DNA from 4 places in the Alteromonas sp. genome. Region 4 is predicted to be linked to each of the others. Evidence: predicted binding sites of a transcription regulator. Region 4 holds the regulator's gene; each other region holds the start of a gene.
What was found. The regulator FNR, encoded in region 4, switches genes on or off when oxygen is low (the NO sensors DNR and NnrR bind a similar motif). The targets are predictions, from matches to a motif close to TTGATCTAGATCAA.
Positions count from the first base shown of each region.

Region 1 (5,228 bases), on a different contig from region 4:
GCCCTTTAGTGTTTCCGAAGAACAGAAACAGCAAATAACGCATAGTGGCATCGAAGCGGCAAAACAGTAAATGCTCCACCGACAATGACGCCGGCCAGCCGTGACGTTTTATGCCATCGAATAAGTCTGCCATCAGCACACTCTTTTTTGCTGAAGCAGGCTGACCGCTGATCCCGAGATCATGCAGGTATTGCAGAATGTCGGCCTTGGTCAGCATACCGGCCAGTTCCTGCAGCGGCGCTTCTGTTACACACCCGAACCAGCCGGAGGCGGAAAGCGCATCTATTTGCTGCTGCGGATGCGGTATTTCTTCGTAGTAGAAATGCTCACGGTTGATGATGGCGTATTTGCGGTTTGCTGCACGGGCGATGATGCATTGCTGCGGTTCCGGCAGTGCATTGAAATCCTCAATAAAACGCCGCGCACTGTCGTCCAGCAATGCGCCACTGGCACCGTCGAAAAAGGACAAAAACTCGCGGAAGTGATCAAGATAATATTTTTCAGGCAACGTTTTACGCATCATCTGCACCGGACACTGTACACCTGACCAAGTGTATATTTATACAGCCTCTTTAATCAACCCGCCGGATGCAGTTTCCTTACAATCCGGTTATCTGTTTTCTGCGTATATCAAAAGTTAGCAAAATCATTTTAATCAGTTATCCGGAGTGGTTATGAGTCTGACGACCCCTAAGTTATTTCACTGCCCCTATTGCATGGAGCCGAATGAAGTAGAAATTGATGAGCAAAACGATATCAATGTTATGCAGGTACTGGATTGCCAGGTCTGCTGCCAGCCTATTGAAATGACAGTGTACAGTGACGGCGATAACCTGACCGTGCAGGTTGAGCAGGAGAATGCCTGATATGACTGACCCGTCCATGCGGCATTTTACTTCTGCTGCTATCAATGAGCTGGAAAAACAGACCCGGACGAACCTGATCAACTGCTTGTCCGGCTACAAAGGGGCCAACCTTGTGGGCACCACTGACGGTAAACGGGATAACCTGGCCATTATCAGCTCTGTTTTTCACGTGGGGGCGCATCCTCCTCTTCAGGGCATGTTGTTACGTCCCCATACTGTGCCACGGCAAACGCTGGAAAATATTCGTGAAACAGGTGTGTACACCATTAATGCAGTCAGCGCCGGCTGGACAGATAAAGCTCATCAGACTTCCGCCCGCTATGATGAACACACCAGTGAGTTTGATGCCACAGGCTTAACACCGCTGAAAGAAGATGGATTCGCCGCGCCATTTGTCGCCCAAAGTCCTTTGCGTATGGCCATGGCGGCAGAAGAAATATCCACGCTGCAATGTAATCAGACAGTACTGGTCATTGGCAGGGTGCTTGATATTTACGTGATGGAGGGGGCAACCGGTGAGGACGGACAACTGGATTTGGAGAAAATGAATCTTGCATGTATCAGCGGGCTGGATACTTACCACCGTGCGGAACGCATCGCCCGTTATGCCTATGCGAAACCGGACAAACCCGTCACGCTGGCAGGTAAAAACGCGTAAATGCACAGGTCCTGCGGTGAAGAAAAGTTAATCTACATCAAATATGTGACGGAACGATTTGGCAGTCCCGTAAATGTGTCGTATAACTATTGTCATGTTAAACCTGTCATCGCGGCAGGTTTTTTACGTTATAAGACCAAATAAAAACAAATCATTCTCGTTTAAGCTTTATGGGAGCAAATTATGAGTAATGTGAACCGTCGTGATTTCCTAAAACTGTCAGGCACCACACTGATCGGTTTGACGTTAGGTGGCACTGCACTTCGCGCACAGGCACAGGAGCAACTGCAGACCGACGACCCCACAGCACAGGCATTGAAATATACCCCGAAATCAACGGTGGAAGGGTCTCAGTGCGGTAATTGTATGTACATTCAGGGTGAGGACGGACAAGCTCACCGTCCCTGCGCCATTTTCCCGGGTAAACTGGTTAACACCAACGGCTGGTGCAGTGCCTGGGTAAAACGTCCGGGCTAAGTTTGAACCCGGACAGTTGGATCAGCGGGGTAATACCCGCTGAAGCCAGCCTCCCGGTACACACCAGCGCCATACAAATGCCAGCGCATCCTGCTGATAAGTAAACAGCAAAGACACCAATACCGCTGCCACATGCAGCAATCCGCACCACACAACCAGTCCGATTTCAGTTTGCCAGCCGGCTATCGCCGGAAACATTGCAACAGTCAGAAAACACACTGCCAGAGTCTGAAATATCAGCCTGCCCCCGGGCAGGTTTTCAATCTCATCACCGGTGACCGCACGGAAATGTTTCGGGTTCGCCATAGAAAAGTGCAGAAAACCGGCAATGCACAGCAGTAAACACAAAAATGTCATCATGCTGTCTGCTCCCCGGTGCTGCCCGCTTCCGGTGCAGGCCGTCTCCGGCGGGCAGGGCTGTCTTTGCGGCCTGACGGCGCGCGTTTAGATTTAGGTTCAGCTTTGAGTTTACTCACCGCATACCAGGCCAGCGCGGCCAGGATAAGACAGGCTGCATCGAATATGATCCTTAACGTATCAGGCACCAGAACAGGTGATGTAGCGACATCCAGCAACGGAATAAAGGTGAAGAGCACTGCAGCCGCCAGCGTTTGCCAGAGCCAGCCTTTCCGGTCGCGTCTGAACAGTCCGGCTACCACACAAAGCCCCCACACAATGAAAAAGCTGCGTACTTCCCAGTCACTGCGTGTCGCCAATTCTGCAGGCAACAGGCGGTTCGTCCAGAAATAAGCACCGGTAGCCACCATCAGCCCGGCGATAGCACCAATGTTCGTGCCTCTCACCAGTTCGAAGCCTCTGCGTCCCATTTGCTTTTTGGCGCGCTTCTCTACCCAAAGGACAGAACCGGTCCCCACCATTAACGTGCCCAGGATACCGGCAAAGAAGAGCAACCAGCGGGTAACACTGTCGGCAAAACGGGCCTGATGCAGCATGTCCATATAGTTATAAATTGCCTGGCTGGTATTCGGTGCAGAAGACGCCTCTTCTACTTTCAGAATTTCACCTTCAGAGTTAAAAACCAGCCCGCTGTTCCCGCCACGACCGGCGGATAACTCAACACGGTTGGGACCGGATACAGAAAATGTCGCTTTATCTGTGCCCGGATTTTTAATGGTGATGCGGTCAGCAGGTACGCCCCATTCAGCAGAAGCTCTGGCCATAACCTGTGCCAGCAGGGCGCTATTGTCCACAACTGGCGCTGCAGGCTTATGTTGTACTGCCCGCGCTTGCGGTGCGCCCCGTTGCGGCCCGCCCTGTCCTTGCGGACCTCCGCCACCGGGAGGACCACCATGGCCACCACCACTGCCGTTCCAGGGAAGCAAAGTGCCACCTAACAGTAACAAGCCGGAGAATGTGATCATCAGATGAAATGGCAGCGCCAGCACGGATGCCAGAACATGCCCGTCTATCCAGGAAAGCAGCTTCTTCTTTGGCCTGAACATGAAAAAATCTGCAAAAATTTTACGGTGCATGATCACGCCGCTGACAATGCCAATGAGCATCATCATGCTGACAATGCCGACAAAGGTCTCACCGGCAGCACGCGGTACGCCGTATAGTTCAAAGTGGAAGCGGTACAGAAAATTGCCACCGGCGGTTTCTCTCGGCTTCAGCTCCTCACCGGTAGACGCATTCAGAACGGCACGCTGCGAACGCATTTGCTGGCGATCTTCCCCGCCATTGCGCCAGCTTGCACTGACCGTTTCTTCTCTGGGTCCCGGTAAAGAAATTTGCCATTCCTGAGCCCCCGGGGCCTTGGCATGCAAATAGCGGTAAGCCACTTCAGCGCTGTTCTCAGCCGGCACAGACACATGCAATTCAGGCTGCATCCAGTGAGTAATTTCACTTCTGAAAAATGCCAGCGTACCGGTGAAAAATATCGCGAACAGGATCCAGCCCGCGGTGATGCAGCTCCATGTATGCAGCCAGGTCATCGACTGTCTGAGTGAACCTTTCATTGCCGTCTCCCCTTCATGACGCTACACCGGACCACACCAGTCCCCACGCCACGGCGTTAATTGCCAGCGCGGTGATGAAGGCTTTTACATGGTTATTGATGGCGAATATCCAGATGATATAAACCGTCCAGGCAAGGAAAAACACCATACGGATAAAGGCAATTTCCTGACGGCCGGATACATCTGACCCGGCCGCCAGCAACAAACTGATTGCGGTGGCCGCCGCATAACCACCCGCCACCGCCAGAATGACTCTGACAGTTACCGTAAAGGCAGGTGCTGAATAGAAAGGGAGATGTTGTGTTGTCATTATGATGCGTTCTTCACAATATTTTCCAGAGACTGAATATTGCTCAGCAAATCACTGCGTCCCGGATTCGATTTGTACACCTGACGAAGCAACGTCAGCGCATCAGCGTAAGCGTTCTGATTAATGGCGACCTGTGCCCGTCCCAGCATGGCCCGTTCTTTATATTCGGGGAGTGCTTCGGCACGCAGGTAATACATTTTTGCACGTTCGTCTTTCTTCTCTTTACGCAGAAGTGCTGCCAGCGTCATCAGCGCATCACCGTTCGCCGGCGCGGCTTTAATAGCAGTCAGCAGGTAGTCCTGTGCTTTACTGTTCTGATCCTTCGCAATGGCGAGGTTCGCCTTCATAACGTTCAGCATTGCTGTGTTACTGCTATCAAGGCGTTTAGCGTTTTTATCCAGTGTACTGACCAGAGCACCCAGGTTTTGCCAGTCCTGACTGGCCGCCAGCCAGTTGGCAATACTTAACATGGTCTCTGCGCCATCACTGTTGCCGGCCAGCAACGTACTGACGTTATCGTTAAGCAGCGCAACCGCACGATGCGGACTGCCGGACTTCACATGAAGTTTTGCCAGAGTCGTGAGATTTTCCGCACGCTTTTCCCCCAGAGACAGCGCCGTTTCCAGACTGCTGATAGCAGTGAGATCATCCTGGCTTTTCATCGCAATCTGACTGCGTTGCAGCCATAACCTTGCACTGTCAGGTTTTTCACTGAGCATTTCACCCACCAGTGAAGACGCCTGTGGAAGTGCGTCACTGGCAATCAGCGCAAACAGCAGACCCTGCGCCCACTGGGCATTGCCGGGTTCCAGCATCATGGCATTCTGATAGGCTGCGGTAGCACTGCGGGGTTTCTCCAGTTGCAGATTAAGGTATCCGAGCTGGCCATACACCTGACTGTCAGACACCCCGAGTGCCAGCGAAGCCACCACATGTTC
Region 1 is NZ_CFHOXV010000045.1:6,940-12,167, forward strand. Features, by position in the region: gene AC4PME_RS17880 (exonuclease domain-containing protein) at 1-520, opposite strand, end outside; gene AC4PME_RS17885 (zinc ribbon domain-containing protein) at 675-866, shown strand; gene AC4PME_RS17890 (flavin reductase family protein) at 868-1,524, shown strand; gene AC4PME_RS17895 (high-potential iron-sulfur protein) at 1,708-2,001, shown strand; gene AC4PME_RS17900 (DUF3325 domain-containing protein) at 2,023-2,361, opposite strand; gene AC4PME_RS17905 (PepSY-associated TM helix domain-containing protein) at 2,358-3,980, opposite strand; gene AC4PME_RS17910 (hypothetical protein) at 3,994-4,290, opposite strand; gene AC4PME_RS17915 (tetratricopeptide repeat protein) at 4,290-5,228, opposite strand, start outside.
Region 1: a site for FNR is predicted at 1,552-1,565, ahead of AC4PME_RS17895 (high-potential iron-sulfur protein). Genes of this name have one in related genera too.

Region 2 (5,228 bases), on a different contig from region 4:
ATGTGCACAACCAGATCCTGGCCACTGGAAATGCCACCCAGCACACCACCGGCGTGGTTGCTGCTGAAGCCATCCGGTGTCAGTGTATCGCGGTGCTCACTGCCCTTTTGTTCAATCACACCGAAACCATCGCCAATCTCAACGCCTTTCACCGCGTTAATGCCCATCATGGCACTGGCAATGTCAGCATCGAGGCGGTCGAAAACCGGCTCACCCAATCCGACAGGCATTCCCGTCGCCACTACCGAGACTTTCGCACCGATAGAGTCGCCTGATTTTTTCAGGTTACGCATGTACTGGTCTAATTCGTCCAGCTTACTTTCGTCAGGACAGAAAAACGGATTGGTATTCGTCACGCTGTGATCAACGGTCTCTACTTTGACCGGTCCAAGCTGGGAAAGATAGCCATGAATTTCGATGCCGCAACTTTCTTTCAGGAATTTCTTGGCAATACCGCCTGCCGCAACACGAATAGCCGTTTCACGGGCAGAAGAGCGGCCACCACCACGGTAATCCCGCGTGCCGTATTTTTGATGATAGGTGTAATCCGCATGACCGGGACGGAAACGGTCTTTGATATTGGAATAGTCACCACTGCGCTGATCGGTATTTTGGATCAACAGGCCAATGCTGGTACCGGTGGTTTTACCTTCAAACACACCCGATAAAATTTGTACCTCATCACCTTCCCGGCGGGCGGTGGTGTAACGGGAAGTGCCGGGTTTTCTGCGATCTAAATCAACTTGCAGATCGGCTTCTGAGATTTCCAGTCCCGGAGGACAGCCATCAACCACGCCACCAATTGCAATCCCGTGGCTTTCACCGAATGTGGTGACAGTGAATAATTTTCCAAAGCTATTACCAGACATCTGTATTAACTTTCCTTCCCGTTAAGATATGAAACCAAAGACGCACGGGAGACGGCAAAAATACCGTGTCCGCCGTGTTGCAGTGCTACCCATTCCACGTTTAATCCGGCAAAACGTTCAGCCATATGCACCTGACTGTTGCCAACTTCCACCAGCATCCAGCCATTTTCTTTTAAATACACCGGTGCCTGCTTCAGCATCTGCTCAACCAGATCAAGACCATCTTCTCCTGCCGCCAGGGCTAATTCAGGCTCATGCTGATATTCGTCCGGCAAATCATTCATGTCTTCTTCATCGACATAAGGCGGATTCGACACGATTAAGTCGTACCGCTGCCCTTCCAGACTGGTAAATAAGTCTGAATGAATGGGGAAAACACGGTCGCCTAACTGATGTTCCTGAATATTGAAATCTGCCACTTCCAGGGCGTCGTGGGAAATATCCACGGCATCCACCTGGGCTTCAGGAAATGTATGGGCCAGCGCAATAGCAATACAACCCCCACCTGTGCACATGTCCAGAATACTGGCCGGCTCAGATGACAGATAAGCGGAAAAGCGATCTTTGATCAATTCGGCAAACGGAGAACGGGGGATCAACACTCTTTCGTCAACGTAAAAAGGCATGTCGCAGAACCATGCCTCACGGGTAATATACGGCAATGGCATGCGTGTTTGTACCCGCTTTAAGACTAAATCTGCGACTTTCTCTTTTTCTGAAGTGGTAAGACGGGCTGAAAATAAGCCGTCACCGGTTTGCGATGTAATATCCTGTGGCAGATGCAGTGCATGCATTACAAGGCAAACAGCTTCATCCCAGCTGTTATCAGTGCCATGCCCGTAGTACAGGTGTGCATCGTTAAAACGGCTCACAGACCATCTCACCATGTCCAGCATGGTGTGCAGTTCACGGATGGCTTCGTCTAAATAAATCTTATCGGTCATGGAGTGTGGTACATCGCCAGAAATAAAGCTGGTATCATACCGAAACTCGCAATGACACCCAACACAAATTGCGCGATAACAGACGTGCAGATGAACACAGGTTAAAACAGACAGGAGAAAATGGTTGGCTGATCAGTGGAAACCGGAAGACGACGACAATGACATGTCATTATTCCGGGAAGCGGTAAGTGGTATAAAGCCGCTGTCACAGGACAAAATTGTGCATAAACGCCGTCATGTGCCGGCGAAGCGACTACATTCCGCCACCCGCCCGGACAGCCGTCAGCAAAAGCTGCTGGATGCCAGTTTTGCCTTTTCAGATGTCTATCAGGCCAGCCTGCCCCATCAGGGCCCCATGCGGTATTGCCGCGAAAATGAACCGACACACAGTTTGAAGCGATTACGGCGGGGGGATTTTTATCCTGAGCTGGTACTGGATTTACACGGTCTGAACCGCGAAAACGTAAAGCTGGAATTATCCGCACTCATTTACACCGCGCGCAAGGAGCTTATTGACTGTGTTGCCATTGTGCATGGCATCGGTTCCGGCGTACTAAAAAACGCCTTGCCTCACTACCTGGTTCAACACCCCCATGTCAAAGCGTTTCACCAGGCTCCCCTGGAGTATGGCGGGCAAGGCGCGTTACTGGTGCTTATCGAAACCCTTGATCCGGGCCTCAGTAAACAATAACAAACTATTTATCCGGTCCCGCGCTGTTGTGCATAAACAGCCACGTGTAATAACACATCATCAAAACAACGATGAAAATTCCAAGAAGTGAACCCCATACTACAGGGTCTTTAAGCATGGTTAGCCACATCTGATTACTCCCTAACATTGATAACTTTTTACAGTGTTAGTGTGCATGGCCAGGGCAGGTAAATCTGTGATCTGAATCAATGGGAATAGTCGATGCAGAAGAGGCCCTTGATGCAGATCAAGCAGGTCAAAAAGGGGCTTTTAAGAAAAATAGAAATTAATTCACAAAACGCTATTGCAAATCATTATCATTTACACTATATTAATCCTGCCTGTTCGACGTTGGGTGATTAACGGTCTTGGCTTAGCGTCGATTGTAGGCAGGTGTGTGGTGCGCCTGCCTACTTCTTTTCTCTCCCGGTAACCTTCGTATTGAGTCCTTCGTATTGAAAACACTGTCGCGTCCGTTATTTTCTCATCAAGAATGCCAGCCCCTAACGAAGTCACATCATCATTATGTGAACAGTTTCCAAAACCAGCTTTTCTGCAAGTCTTCTTCGCAGGTTTTTAACTGAGCAGCATAACGCAGTGAGCGTGCTTTAACCGTACCTGCCACCTTTTTCAACCAGGGCTTACTGTTGTAGGATCGGCGTTTATACCCGCCCCACCCTTCATGGTAATTCAGGTACTGGGCATAGCCGTCCCACTTTGATACACCATTAATTTTATATGACTTGGAAATAAACCAGCCCATGAAATCCATGGCATCATCAAAATCATCCCGGTCCGCCCAGCTGTTGCCGGTTTCGTTGACATAGTCAGACCAGGTAACCGTTTTAGCCTGAGAGTATCCGTAAGCGGAACTGACCCGCCCCCATGGAATAAGACCAAAAAATACATAATCTTTTGGTGGCAGTGCATCATGCCGGAATGAGCTTTCCTGATACATGATTGCCATAGGAACATGGATTGGCACGCCCCATTTATCGCGGGCATCAGCGGCCGCATCATACCAGTCTTCTTTTTCGTAAAAGATTTCGCAAATGTTACTGGTGTCCTGAGGAGGCGACGTGGCACAACCGGTGATACCACTTAAAAGCAGCACAATTCCGGCACCTGCAAAAAATCGTTGTGAATTGTTGAACTTTCTCACTGCCCGCTGTCTTAATAAGTGTTCTGGTAATAAATGTGTGTGTTTCCCTGGAACATTCTTATGCCTGGCCCCCTTGCCAGGCATTTTTTTATCCCCGGCAAGGTCAATTCAGGCTTCAGCTGTCCCGTGTAGCCATCGGTTCTGCGAAATAACCGGCGATAAAATCTGCAAAAGGTACTTCATCCGTCGCCTCAACAGCGTGCTGCGCAGCCAGTGAATCAGCGGCCATTTTTTCAAATGCTTTCAAATCATAGTGCAGATATTCATAGCCTTTAAAGGCTTCCGCGTACTGCTTAGCCAGATTAAGCCCCAGTACGCCGTTATCCATATCATTTTCAAGCAACGTTGCCAGAATTTTACCGGATGGCGTTTCATCAGCATTAAGTACTTTTTGCCACTCAGCTTTGACAGCATCGCTGTATGCCGATGTTCCGTTGGCGTTATCAAGCACTTTTGCGGTTTGCTCAAATACAGCAAACAGCCCTTCACACCATTCGCGGAATGCAACACTGCCGTCTTTGTTTTCCAGCATCAGGTCTGGATTACGTCCTTCAAGGACCACTTTATCCATATTCTCCCGGCAAACGGTGAGCTCCTCTGCCGTCATTTCAGGGCTGTCTGTCAGCAGGCATGAAAGCATGAAGACATCGAGGAAATCCATCTGGCCTTTGTCAATGCCCACAGGCGAGAAAGGATTCACGTCCAGTACCCGCACTTCCACATAGTTAACGCCGCGGCGCACAAGGGCATCGGTAGGTTTTTCCATGGAACGGGTGGGCTGCTTGGGACGAATGGGCGAATACAGTTCATTTTCTATCTGCAGAATATTCTTAGATAACTGCTGAAAATGCCCGCCCTCACCGGCGGCAAACTGACCAAACCGTGAAGATGGCGTGTACATGGCACTACGAAGTTTTTCCACATAGGTATCGATGTGGTTATAGCAAATTTGTAAAGCTGACTGCTCTGAGTTGGTGTAACCCAGATCGCTCATACGCAAAGAGGTCGCATAAGGCAGATAAACCGTGCCTTTACCCACTTTTTCAAAGTTCAGTGTCGTCGGCTTCCCTTTCAGGAAAGACTGACACAGCGCCGGCGATGCCCCGTACAGATACGGCAACAACCAGCAGAAACGACGGTAATTACGGATCAGCGAGAAATAATCAGCAGAAACCTGATCCTGAGAATATTCTACACCGTTGAGTTCTGCCCACGCCTGCCAGAATGTATCCGGCAATGAAAAGTTAAAATGCACACCGGAAATCGCCTGCATCATACTGCCGTAGCGATTTTTAAGTCCCATACGGTACACGCGCTTCATTTGTGCAACGTTAGATTCACCGTAGTAAGCCAGTTGAATTTTATTTTCATCATCAATGAAACACGGCATGCTCATAGGCCACAACATTTCGCCGTTCATATTTTCGCTGGCGAATTTGTGTATGTCCCTTAACTGAGTTTCTGTTACCTGACTGTCTGCCACCGGCGGCGTAATAAATTCCAGCAAGGCTTCAGAAAAGTCGGTAGTGATACACTCGTGGGTCAGTGCCGAACCCAGAGCC
Region 2 is NZ_CFHOXV010000002.1:299,158-304,385, reverse strand. Features, by position in the region: gene aroC (chorismate synthase) at 1-869, opposite strand, end outside; gene prmB (50S ribosomal protein L3 N(5)-glutamine methyltransferase) at 875-1,813, opposite strand; gene smrB (endonuclease SmrB) at 1,938-2,504, shown strand; gene AC4PME_RS02960 (DUF3149 domain-containing protein) at 2,509-2,622, opposite strand; gene AC4PME_RS02955 (transglycosylase SLT domain-containing protein) at 3,028-3,621, opposite strand; gene gshA (glutamate--cysteine ligase) at 3,782-5,228, opposite strand, start outside.
Region 2: a site for FNR is predicted at 2,742-2,755, ahead of AC4PME_RS02960 (DUF3149 domain-containing protein). Genes of this name have one in related genera too.

Region 3 (5,228 bases), on a different contig from region 4:
TGAACCTGTTTTCTTGTTATGCAAAGTAAATTACCTGCCGCAGGCCTGATCCCTGAACTGATAACTGCTGTTGCCGCCGGCAATGTCATTGTCGGTGCACCGCCCGGGGCGGGGAAATCTACCGTACTGCCTCTGGCACTGCTTGAGCATGTTCCGGGGCGCATTGTCATGTTGCAACCGCGGCGGGTTGTGGTACGCAATCTGGCGGCCTACCTTGCTTCATTGCTCGGAGAGGAAACCGGACAAACTGTGGGTTACCGTATCCGCGGTGAAAGTAAGGTCAGTAAGCAAACACGTCTGGAGATTGTCACAGAAGGTGTGTTGTCTGCCCGTATCCAGAGGGACCCGGAGTTAGCAGGTGTTGACTTAATCATCTTTGACGAATTTCACGAACGCAGTATTCACAGTGACTTTGGTCTTGCGCTGGCGCTGGAAGTACAGGAAGGGTTGCGGGAAGATTTATCTCTGGTGGTGATGTCTGCCACCCTCGATGTGGATGAATTACTGACGCTGATTCCTGATGCCACTGTGCTGAAATCTGCCGGCAGGCAGTTTGAAGTAGAGGAAGTCTATACCGGTCAGGTGCAAAGTCATACTTTGCATGAGCAGGTTACCAGGCAAATTCAATTCAGCCTTGCACAAGATGACGGCGACATTCTCGTTTTCTTACCGGGCGCCGGCGCGATTAACAAAGTTGCCACCTTGCTGGAACAGCGGCTGAATGCATCTGAATATGTGGTGCATCCTCTGTATGGCGCGTTGAGTAAACAACGGCAAACTGCTGCTATTTTACCGGATAGCCGGGGAATGAGAAAAATCATTCTTGCTACTAATATTGCCGAAACCAGCCTGACGATTGAAGGCATTAAAGTGGTCATAGATGCCGGTCTTGAAAATGTCGCTAATTACCATCCTCCCACCGGGTTTACCCGCCTGAATACGCAGATGATTTCACAGGCATCGGCTATTCAGCGTAAGGGACGGGCAGGGCGTCTGGGGCCCGGGAAAGTGTATCGCATGTGGCCGAAAGAGCAGCATGACAGACTGGCAAAATACCCGCTGCCACAAATTTTACGTGAAGATATCTCCCCGCTCACTCTGGATGCACTGGCCTGGGGAACTGAATTGCATAATATGCGCATGTTGACGCCTCCTTCTCAGGCGCAGTCTGCTGCAGCATTACACCGCCTGCAACAAGCCGGTGCCGTAGATCGCGATGGTACATTAACAGCACATGGTCGCGGACTTAACAAATTATCGGTGCATCCGGCTCTGGCAAATATGTTAGTGAAGGCAAAAGAAGCCGGAGCGCAGACGCACCTGGCTGAACTGGAGGACGTTGCCTGCTATGTGGCGGCTGCCTGTGAAGAACATACGGCATCAGAACGCCAATTTCATGTATCAGCCTGGCTTGAACAACTGGCAGAACCTCAGTTATCCGGTTTGAAAGCCAGGGCCTCGCGGTTTGCATCTGCACTTGGCATCTCACTGAAAGCAGAGATTCGAAAGTTAAACGGTGAAGCTGTTGCAGTGTGTCTTGCGCTGGCTTTTCCTGAGCGGGTTGCGAGACGTAAGCAGGGCAGTGATTATAAGCTGGCCAGTGGCCGGGGTGCTGCTTTGCCTGAAGGTATGATTGAAAAGTCTGACTGGCTGGTGGTTAAGGAAGGGCAGGTTAACGGCTCTGACGTGATCATTCGTCAGGCCGAACCTGTTAATGAATCCTTATTGAGACAGTTATATCCGGGGGCTTTCAAAGTTAAAGACACGGTGACGTATAACAGTCAGAAGAAGCAAATGGAAGCGCGCAAAACTGAAGGTTTCCATGAGATAGTGTTAAGCAGTGAACCGGCAGCTAACGTGCCGGCCCGCATTCGCGGTGAGGCCTGGGTATCGTTGCTGGAAGGATTGCCGTTATCCGCGTGGCCTTTCAGTGAGAAAGACTGGCAATGGTGGTACCGGTATCAAATGGCCTGCGGGTGTGACTTACACCAACCGCAAGCTTTCGACAGCCCGCCGGTATGGAAAAACCCTGAGTCACCATTGTCGCTTCTTGACCGTAGTGATATCTCCGCACGATTATCTTCGTTTAAAAGTTGGGAGCAACTTGCCGGCCTGTCCTGGGCGACACTGCTACATCAGTCACTCCCCTGGAGCCAGCAACATGCCATGGACAGTGCTTTGCCACTGAGCATCACCGTGCCTTCCGGTGAAAAAAGGAAACTGGTCTACCGGTCAGACGGCGAAGTCGTGCTTCCGGTCAGACTGCAGGAAATGTTCGGCTGTGCAGATACGTTCACTGTTGCAGACGGCGCAAAGGTCATCACGCTGGAGTTGCTGTCTCCGGCGGGCAGACCAGTACAAACGACATCGGATTTGGCCGGCTTCTGGCAGGGTAGCTATCTTGCTGTGCAGAAAGAAATGAAAGGACGATATCCGAAACACCGGTGGCCTGATAATCCCATGGAAGCTGAAGCCGGACGTTCAATGAAGCCACGAAAATAAACGGGTGGTTGCTCCTGAACTATTGTACCCGTCTTACAACTTTAATCATGTTTGAATGGTGTATACAACTAATTTACGTGCTGCAAATATTATGCAAGTATCTGTTATTAAAAGAGATCCTCTGACCAGTTAATCGCTAAATACTTGTTCATTTTTTCAACTGCATGATAAGTAAGAAGTTTCTTATTCACTATAGTCATTCATCTAGACACGGGCATTGACCCGGCGCAAAAAGTCTTCAGGTTTCCGTTGTCAACGTCTCATCAAGCATGCTTATATAGAATTGTTGTACAAATATGAGTCAACATTTGAGGGAGACGAAATGAGCAAAGTTGCACTGGTCACAGGTGGCACCCGGGGAATAGGTGAAGCAATTTGTGTAGCGTTGAAAGATGCGGGTTACACTGTTGTGGCAAATTATGGTGGTAACGATGAAGCGGCTAAGGCGTTTACTGAACGCACTGGCATACCTTCATTTAAGTTCGATGTCTCGAATTTTGAGAAAACGAAAGAAGCAATTGACCAAATCGCGACAGATTATGGTCCGGTGGATATTCTAATCAACAATGCCGGGATCACCCGGGACGGCACCATGCACAGAATGAATTTTGAGCAATGGGATGCCGTTATTCAAACTAACCTCGCTTCCTGTTTTAACACGTGTCGCTCAGTGATTGATTCAATGCGCACCCGTGGTTTTGGTCGCATTGTTAATATCGGTTCGGTTAACGGTCAGGCTGGTCAGTATGGCCAGGTTAACTATGCGGCAGCTAAGTCCGGTATTCATGGTTTTACTAAAGCGCTGGCACTTGAAGGTGCAGGTAAAGGTGTAACCGTAAACGCTATTGCGCCGGGTTATGTCGATACTGACATGGTACGTGCTGTACCGGAAGAAGTATTGAAGAAGATCATTGCAACGATTCCGGTGGGCCGTTTGGGGAAACCTGAAGACATCGCCCGTAGTGTTATGTTCTTAATAGGCGATGAAGCCGGATTTATTACCGGTTCTACATTGTCCATTAACGGCGGACAGCACATGTACTAAGCTGTTCGGTTACAATGTTCACAGAGCACGCCCGTGCTCTGTGAACTGACCGTATCCGGATCCAGCTACTCGCTTTCTTTATTGCCGTCGCTCTCTTTGAGTTCATCCGGCAACACACCAATCGCTTTCATCACATCCAGTCCCGGAAAACCATCAGCAATCAGGTTGCTGGCCAGCTGATATTCGCGGATCCCTGCGCGGGTTGCCGGTCCGATAATACCGTCGGGTTTACCTACATCGTAACCGGAAGCATTCAGCGCTGTTTGCAGTCTCAAAATGTCATCCCTGGTATAAGCCGGTAATTCCGGTAACGCTTTATCAATACCGGCTTCACCGGCAATCTGGTCAGCCAGCTTACCTACGGCGATGGCGTAGAATTCGGAATTGTTCCAGCGCATGATAATACGGAAGTTATGGTAGGCAATGAACGCCGGACCGTTATGACCGGCTGGTACTACGACATAGCCTTTTTCATCACTGTTACCCAGCGCACTGCCGTCTGCTTTTTTAATCCCGCTTTCGTTCCACTCAGTAATACTGCGCCGGTTTTTATATCCCGTTTCGCGATAATCGAAATTATCCGGTAACTGAATTTCCCTTCCCCAACGGAATCCGGGTTGCCAGCCTAATTGAGACAAAAAGTTAGCCGCTGAAGCGAGGGCATCTTCTTCACTGTCCCACAGATTGATCTGGCCATCGCCGTCGCCGTCAATCGCATAGTTCATATACGCTGAGGGCATAAATTGCGTATGGCCCATGGCGCCTGCCCAGGAACCTACCATTTTGGTCTGATCTAAAGATTCTCTTTCAAGAAGCTTAACCGCAGTGACTAATTCTTTGGAAAAATAGCTGCTACGTCTTTCATCACAGGCAAGAGTCGCCAGTGAATTCAGTACATTCATCTTACCTTTGTAACCACCAAAATTGGTTTCCAGCCCCCAAAATGCCACCAGATAATGGGCAGGCACACCGTATTTATGGCTTAAGCTATTTAACAGTTCTTTATGTTTAGCGTACATTTCCCGGCCTTTGCCGATGCGCCATGCCGTAACGCGTTTGCTGTAGTAGCCCGGAAAGGTTTGTACAAATTCAGGCTGGCTGCGGTCCAGCGAGATCACGCGGGGCTGATACTGAATGTTGGCGAACACGGCCTTTGCCGTTTCTTCTTTCACGCCTTGTTCTACGGCTTGCTGAGATAATTGTGTTTTACACTGTTCAAAATCTGTATTGGCATAAGCTGAAGAAGTCGCTGTCAGCAGTGACAGTATTGAAAAACCAAGCTTACGCGGCATCCATTTAGACATTGCATATTACCTTTGTTGATGAGGCGTTCATGCTACCTTATCTGAGCCCCCGGGAGCGAGGGAAACATGGTGAAAATACGGCGCGCTCCGCCGGTGAGATCAGGAGCGCTGCAGGAAAGAGTTATTTGTCCGGGAGGGCTTATGCGTACTTGTGGATGAAATCAGTGATAACCGGACGTACCGATTTGCGGAACTTAGAACCACTGAATATACCGTAATGACCAGCTCCCTGTTGCACGTGATGTTTACGCATATTTTTCGGAATATTTTTACAAATATCCTGTGCAGCTTCTGTTTGTCCTAAGCCGCAAATATCATCATCAGCACCCTCTACGGTAAGCAGAGCAGTATTGTCGATGGTTTCAAAATCTACAGGG
Region 3 is NZ_CFHOXV010000004.1:53,011-58,238, forward strand. Features, by position in the region: gene hrpB (ATP-dependent helicase HrpB) at 19-2,502, shown strand; gene phbB (acetoacetyl-CoA reductase) at 2,825-3,547, shown strand; gene AC4PME_RS04445 (lytic murein transglycosylase) at 3,613-4,851, opposite strand; gene AC4PME_RS04450 (polyhydroxyalkanoate depolymerase) at 4,991-5,228, opposite strand, start outside.
Region 3: a site for FNR is predicted at 2,720-2,733, ahead of phbB (acetoacetyl-CoA reductase). Genes of this name have one in related genera too.

Region 4 (5,228 bases):
CGCGGCACAACGGATACCGTTTTGTCGGGTAAGTGGCGCGTTTCACTCACGCCGCTGGATGAAGAGTGGAAAATCCAGAATACACTCCAATTACCGGCCTCCGGTATCATTAAGTTTAATCCGTGAGCGACGACTTTCTTTGTTACCACTGTGGCGAGCCTAATATACCCGGCAAGCCATTTACTGCATTCGTACTGGAGCAGGAACGCCATTTTTGCTGTCCGGGATGTCAGGCCGTGGCTCAGGCCATTACCGGAAACGGACTGGAAGACTATTACCGCTTCCGTACTGAACCGGCCTCTAAAGGTGATGCAGCATTAAGCGAAACACTGGATAAACTGTCTGTCTATGACGAGCCTGCCTTACAGGAAGAGTTCGTCGTTGATGACGGTAATAACAAGCATATTGAGCTAACCCTTGAAGGTATTACCTGTGCGGCCTGCGGCTGGCTGATTGAAAAGCAATTGTCGCGGGTCACCGGTGTCAGCCAGATTGCGGTGAATGTAGCACAGCGACGCGCAGTGGTTATATGGCAACCTGAGGCAGTATCGCTCAGTAGCATCATGGCTACGCTACGGCGTATTGGCTACCCGGCGCTGCCGTTTCAACCGGATCAACATGAAGCATCATACAAAGCGGAAGATAAGCGCTTTTTGAAAAAACTCGGCCTTGCAGGTTTGATGACCATGCAGGTCATGATGCTGGCGGCAGCCCTGTATTTTGATTTGTTCGATGCGATGGATGCACATACTCGGTCTTATTTTCACTGGATAGCGCTGGTTCTGACCACACCGGTGGTGCTGTATTCCGGCAGTACGTTTTACGTTGGCGCGCTAAAGGCTTTGTCGGCCCGGACCGTGAATATGGATGTACCGGTGAGTATTGCGGTGTTGGGCACCTGGCTGTCCGGTCTGTTTGCAACGGTTACCGGTCGCGGCGAAGTGTATTTTGAATCAGTTTGCATGTTTATTTTCCTGCTTTTACTGAGTCGTTTTCTCGAACACCGGAGCAGGCACCGCGCCGCGCAGATCTCAGCGAATATGTTGCAATATATACCGGTAACCGCTAATCAGGTGGCTGCAGATAACACCGTTACCCAGGTGCTGGCAAAATCGCTCAAAACCGGTGATGCTGTTGTGGTCAAAGCCGGAGAGACCATTCCCGTAGACGGCATTGTGACTGAAGGTGCCAGTGAAACCGATGAATCGATGCTTACAGGCGAGTTTAATCCGGTGCGCAAACAAACCGGCGATACGGTATTCGGGGGTACGGTAAACCGTACCGGCGTAATAACGGTAACTGTCACCAGGGCGTTAAAATTTGCGCTGGTAAATCAGATCATTCGTTTGCAATCCACCGCTATGGCTGCAAAGCCCCGGGTCGCTCTAATGGCTGACCGCTTTTCCAGTTATTTTGTCGCCGTAGTACTGATTACGGCTGCATCCTCATGGGCTTACTGGCACTGGCAGGGTAATGACAATGCATTTTGGATTAGCATCGCGGTACTGGTAGCAACCTGTCCCTGTGCGCTGGGGCTGGCTACGCCATCTGCCCTCACCTGCGCAATGGCAAACCTTAACCGGCATGGCATTTTATTGAAAAGAGCCGATGCACTGGAGCAAATCAACCACGTAGATACCCTGGTGCTGGATAAAACCGGAACGCTGACCGAAGGAAAGTTTGCTCAGATAAACAGCTGGTTTGCTGATCCGGCACGGGAAAGTGAAATCCGGGCTTTAATGGGGGCAATAGAGTCCCGTTCAGAACATCCGGTTGCCGCAGCCTTTGTTTCTGATAACAATCATGCATTAATTCTGAGCCATGTTGACGTTGTGGCAGGTATGGGGATCGGCGCACAATGCAATGGCCGCAGTTATAAAGCCGGTTCAGCGTCTTTCACCGGTATAAATGCCGGCATATCGCCCTTTCCCGCTAACGTGTTTCTTACCGAAAACGGTGTGCCCGTTGCCGCCTTTCGTGTAGCAGATAAAATTAAAGCGGATGCCGCAGACAGCCTGAGCAAACTGGCGCAACTGGAGCGGATAATTCTGAGTGGCGATATTCAGCAAAATGTTGACGACATTGCAGCGAATTTACCCGTAGACAAAGCCACAGGCGGGAACAGCCCTGAAGATAAATTAAACGCTGTGACAGCCCTTCAGCGGCAGGGCCGTCATGTCATGATGCTGGGTGATGGTATTAACGATGCACCGGTGATGGCAGCGGCTGATGTTGGCATTGCAGTGGGTAATGCCACGGATATCGCAAAAAGTGCCGCGGATGTGATTTTATTAAATGATAAGCTGGCTGTACTCGGACACCTCACTCATATGGCCAGAAGAGTAAAAGTGACTGTCAGGCAGAATATGGGATGGGCCATAGGCTACAATCTGGTTATCCTGCCGTTTGCAGTGTCCGGCATCCTGACGCCGTGGATGGCGGTAATTGGTATGAGCCTGAGTAGTATTCTGGTAGTCACTAATTCGACGAGACTGTTAAAGTAACGCTATGAGTATAATTTACGTCCTTATTCCCCTTGCTGTGATCATTGTGGCCATTGCCATCGGCGTATTTTTTTGGGCAGTAAAATCGAACCAGTTTGAAGACCTGGATCGCCAGGGCTACAGTATTCTTTTCGATGATGATTTATCTCCTGAAGAAAAAAAGCTGGCCGAAGAACGAAAAAAACTCAATGAGTGATCTGTCGTTTTTATCTGCCTTGCTGGTCGGGCTGGGCGGAGGCGTTCATTGTGTGGGAATGTGCGGCGGCGTATCGCTGGCACTGTCTGCCGCCACGCCGGCAGGCTCATCCCCTTTACCCTATGCGCTTAGCTACAACTTTGGTCGTATATTCAGCTACATACTTGCCGGCGCTGTTACCGGCGGCATCGGGCAGATAGCAAAAGATGCTGTACCGGTGACCGGCCCCGTACTCGCCGTCTTCAGTGGCATCATGCTGATTGCCATGGCCTGTTATCTGGGTAACTGGTGGCGTGGCCTGACCGCTGTTGAAGCCCTCGGCAGTAAACTCTGGCAGAGAATTCAGCCGCTGTCGAAACGGTTTTTACCTTTCAGGTCTCCTATTAGCGCCTTTCCCTATGGTATGATTTGGGGATGGTTGCCCTGTGGACTGGTTTATTCCACCCTGACGTGGGCACTGGCTTCAGGGACGGCAATATCCGGTGCAGTAATCATGGCCGGTTTTGGTTTAGGAACGCTACCGGCGTTGCTGGCTGTCCGGGCTGGTGCAGACTGGCTTTCCTCAGGTTTCAGACAACCCGTAGTTCGTCAGATCATTGCTTTGAGTTTGCTGTTTTACGCATTATTGCTGTTGTGGCGGGCTTTAAGTACTATACATTAGAATTATCGCAAACAGCGGAAAGTGAGCATGCAAAAACGTTCGGATTTTTCTATACACTGCCAGAATTGCAGTTTCAGCCATCTGTGTCTGCCCGTGGCTCTCAACAAAACTGAGATTGAGTCACTGGATGACATCATTGAACGCAAAAAGCCTTTGCATAAACACGATACCCTGGTAGAAGCCGGTGATAAATTTACCTCTCTGTACGCTGTACGGGCAGGTTCATTTAAGTCTTTTGTCACCGATAAAGAAGGTGAAGAGCAAATTATCAGTTTCCACTTCCCGGGCGATATTATCGGTTTTGACGGTTTACGTGACGACACTCACCAGAGTTACACTCAGGCGCTGGAAACGGCTATGGTGTGTGAACTGCCCTATTCCACTCTTGAAAAAATGTCTGAGCAATTCCCGAAATTGCGCCATCAGATCATGCGCTTTATGAGTGCTGAAATTAAGCAGGATCACGAAATGATGATGCTGCTGAATAAACGGACGGCAGAAGAACGCCTGATTTATTTTATCGCACATCTGTCCGGTCGCTTTGAGGAACGGGGTTTTTCTCACCGTCAGTTCAATTTGAGTATGACCCGCAACGAAATAGGTAATTATCTCGGTTTAACGGTAGAAACGATCAGCCGCTTACTGACCCGCTTCCAGAAAGAAGGCATTATAAAAGTAGACGGGAAGCTCATTACTGTTCTGGATTTTGCGGCTATGGATAAAAAGCTGCACTCTATGGACATTCCTACCCTTTGCGTGGATTAAGATCCCGTTGAAATATTGATCTGAAACAACGTCTCTCCTGCTGTAAGTCTTATACTAAAGATGAAGGCAGTATTTATTGTCTGCATCAATAAGGAGAGACGCCATGATCACCTGCAAACGTATTCTCGCCGTCGTTCAGGCTGACAACCCTGAACAACCTGCCCTTTCAAGAGCCATCGAAATTGCCCGTAAAACCGGTGCAGAAGTACACGCACTGCTTGTTGTATACGACTTTTCTTATGACATGACAACAATGCTCACCCGCAGTGAGCGTGAAGCCATGCGTGATGCGGTAACCAAAGACCGCATTGCCTGGGCAGAAAAAAACCTGACCCGCTACGATGATTATGATGTACAGGTTGCTGTTGAGTGGAGTGATAAACGTTACGAAGCCATTACCCGCTACACCATTAACCGTCAGATTGACCTGGTCGTTAAAGCTACCCGCAAACACGATGATTTTGCATCAGTGCTTTTTACACCGACAGACTGGCACTTACTGAGAAAATGTCCGGCTCCGGTTTTACTTGTCAAAGCCCATGCCTGGCCTGAACACGGTAATATTGTTGCGGCAGTCAATGTGGGTACAGAAGACAAAGAGCATGCACAACTGAATGACAAGTTGACCGGTATTGCAAAGGATTACGCAGAGTTACTGAGTGGTCAGGTACATCTGGTTAATGCCTATCCTTCTGCACCACTGAATATTGCCATTGAGATCCCCGATTTCAATCCTGAGACGTATCATAACGCTGTGCGAAACCATCATGTTCAGGAAATGGAAAACCACAGCGCTAAATTTGGGATCGGCGTAGCAAATTGCCATGTTGTTGAGGGATCACCCGATATAGCTATCCCGAAAGTGACTGAACAGCTGGATGCAGAACTCGTCGTCATCGGTACTGTGGGACGTACAGGCTTATCAGCCGCCTTTTTGGGCAATACTGCAGAGCATGTTATTGATAACCTGAATTGCGATGTGCTGGCGGTTAAACCTGACGGGTTTACGTCTCCGGTTAAGTAAATGGGCGATAACGGAATGCTGCTTGTGTAGCAGCATTCCGTCTGCTTTTGTATAATGGTACTTTTATTTTCCAGCCAA
Region 4 is NZ_CFHOXV010000076.1:434-5,661, forward strand. Features, by position in the region: gene AC4PME_RS20315 (FixH family protein) at 1-126, shown strand, start outside; gene AC4PME_RS20320 (heavy metal translocating P-type ATPase) at 123-2,504, shown strand; gene ccoS (cbb3-type cytochrome oxidase assembly protein CcoS) at 2,509-2,700, shown strand; gene AC4PME_RS20330 (sulfite exporter TauE/SafE family protein) at 2,693-3,361, shown strand; gene fnr (fumarate/nitrate reduction transcriptional regulator Fnr) at 3,383-4,126, shown strand; gene uspE (universal stress protein UspE) at 4,230-5,150, shown strand.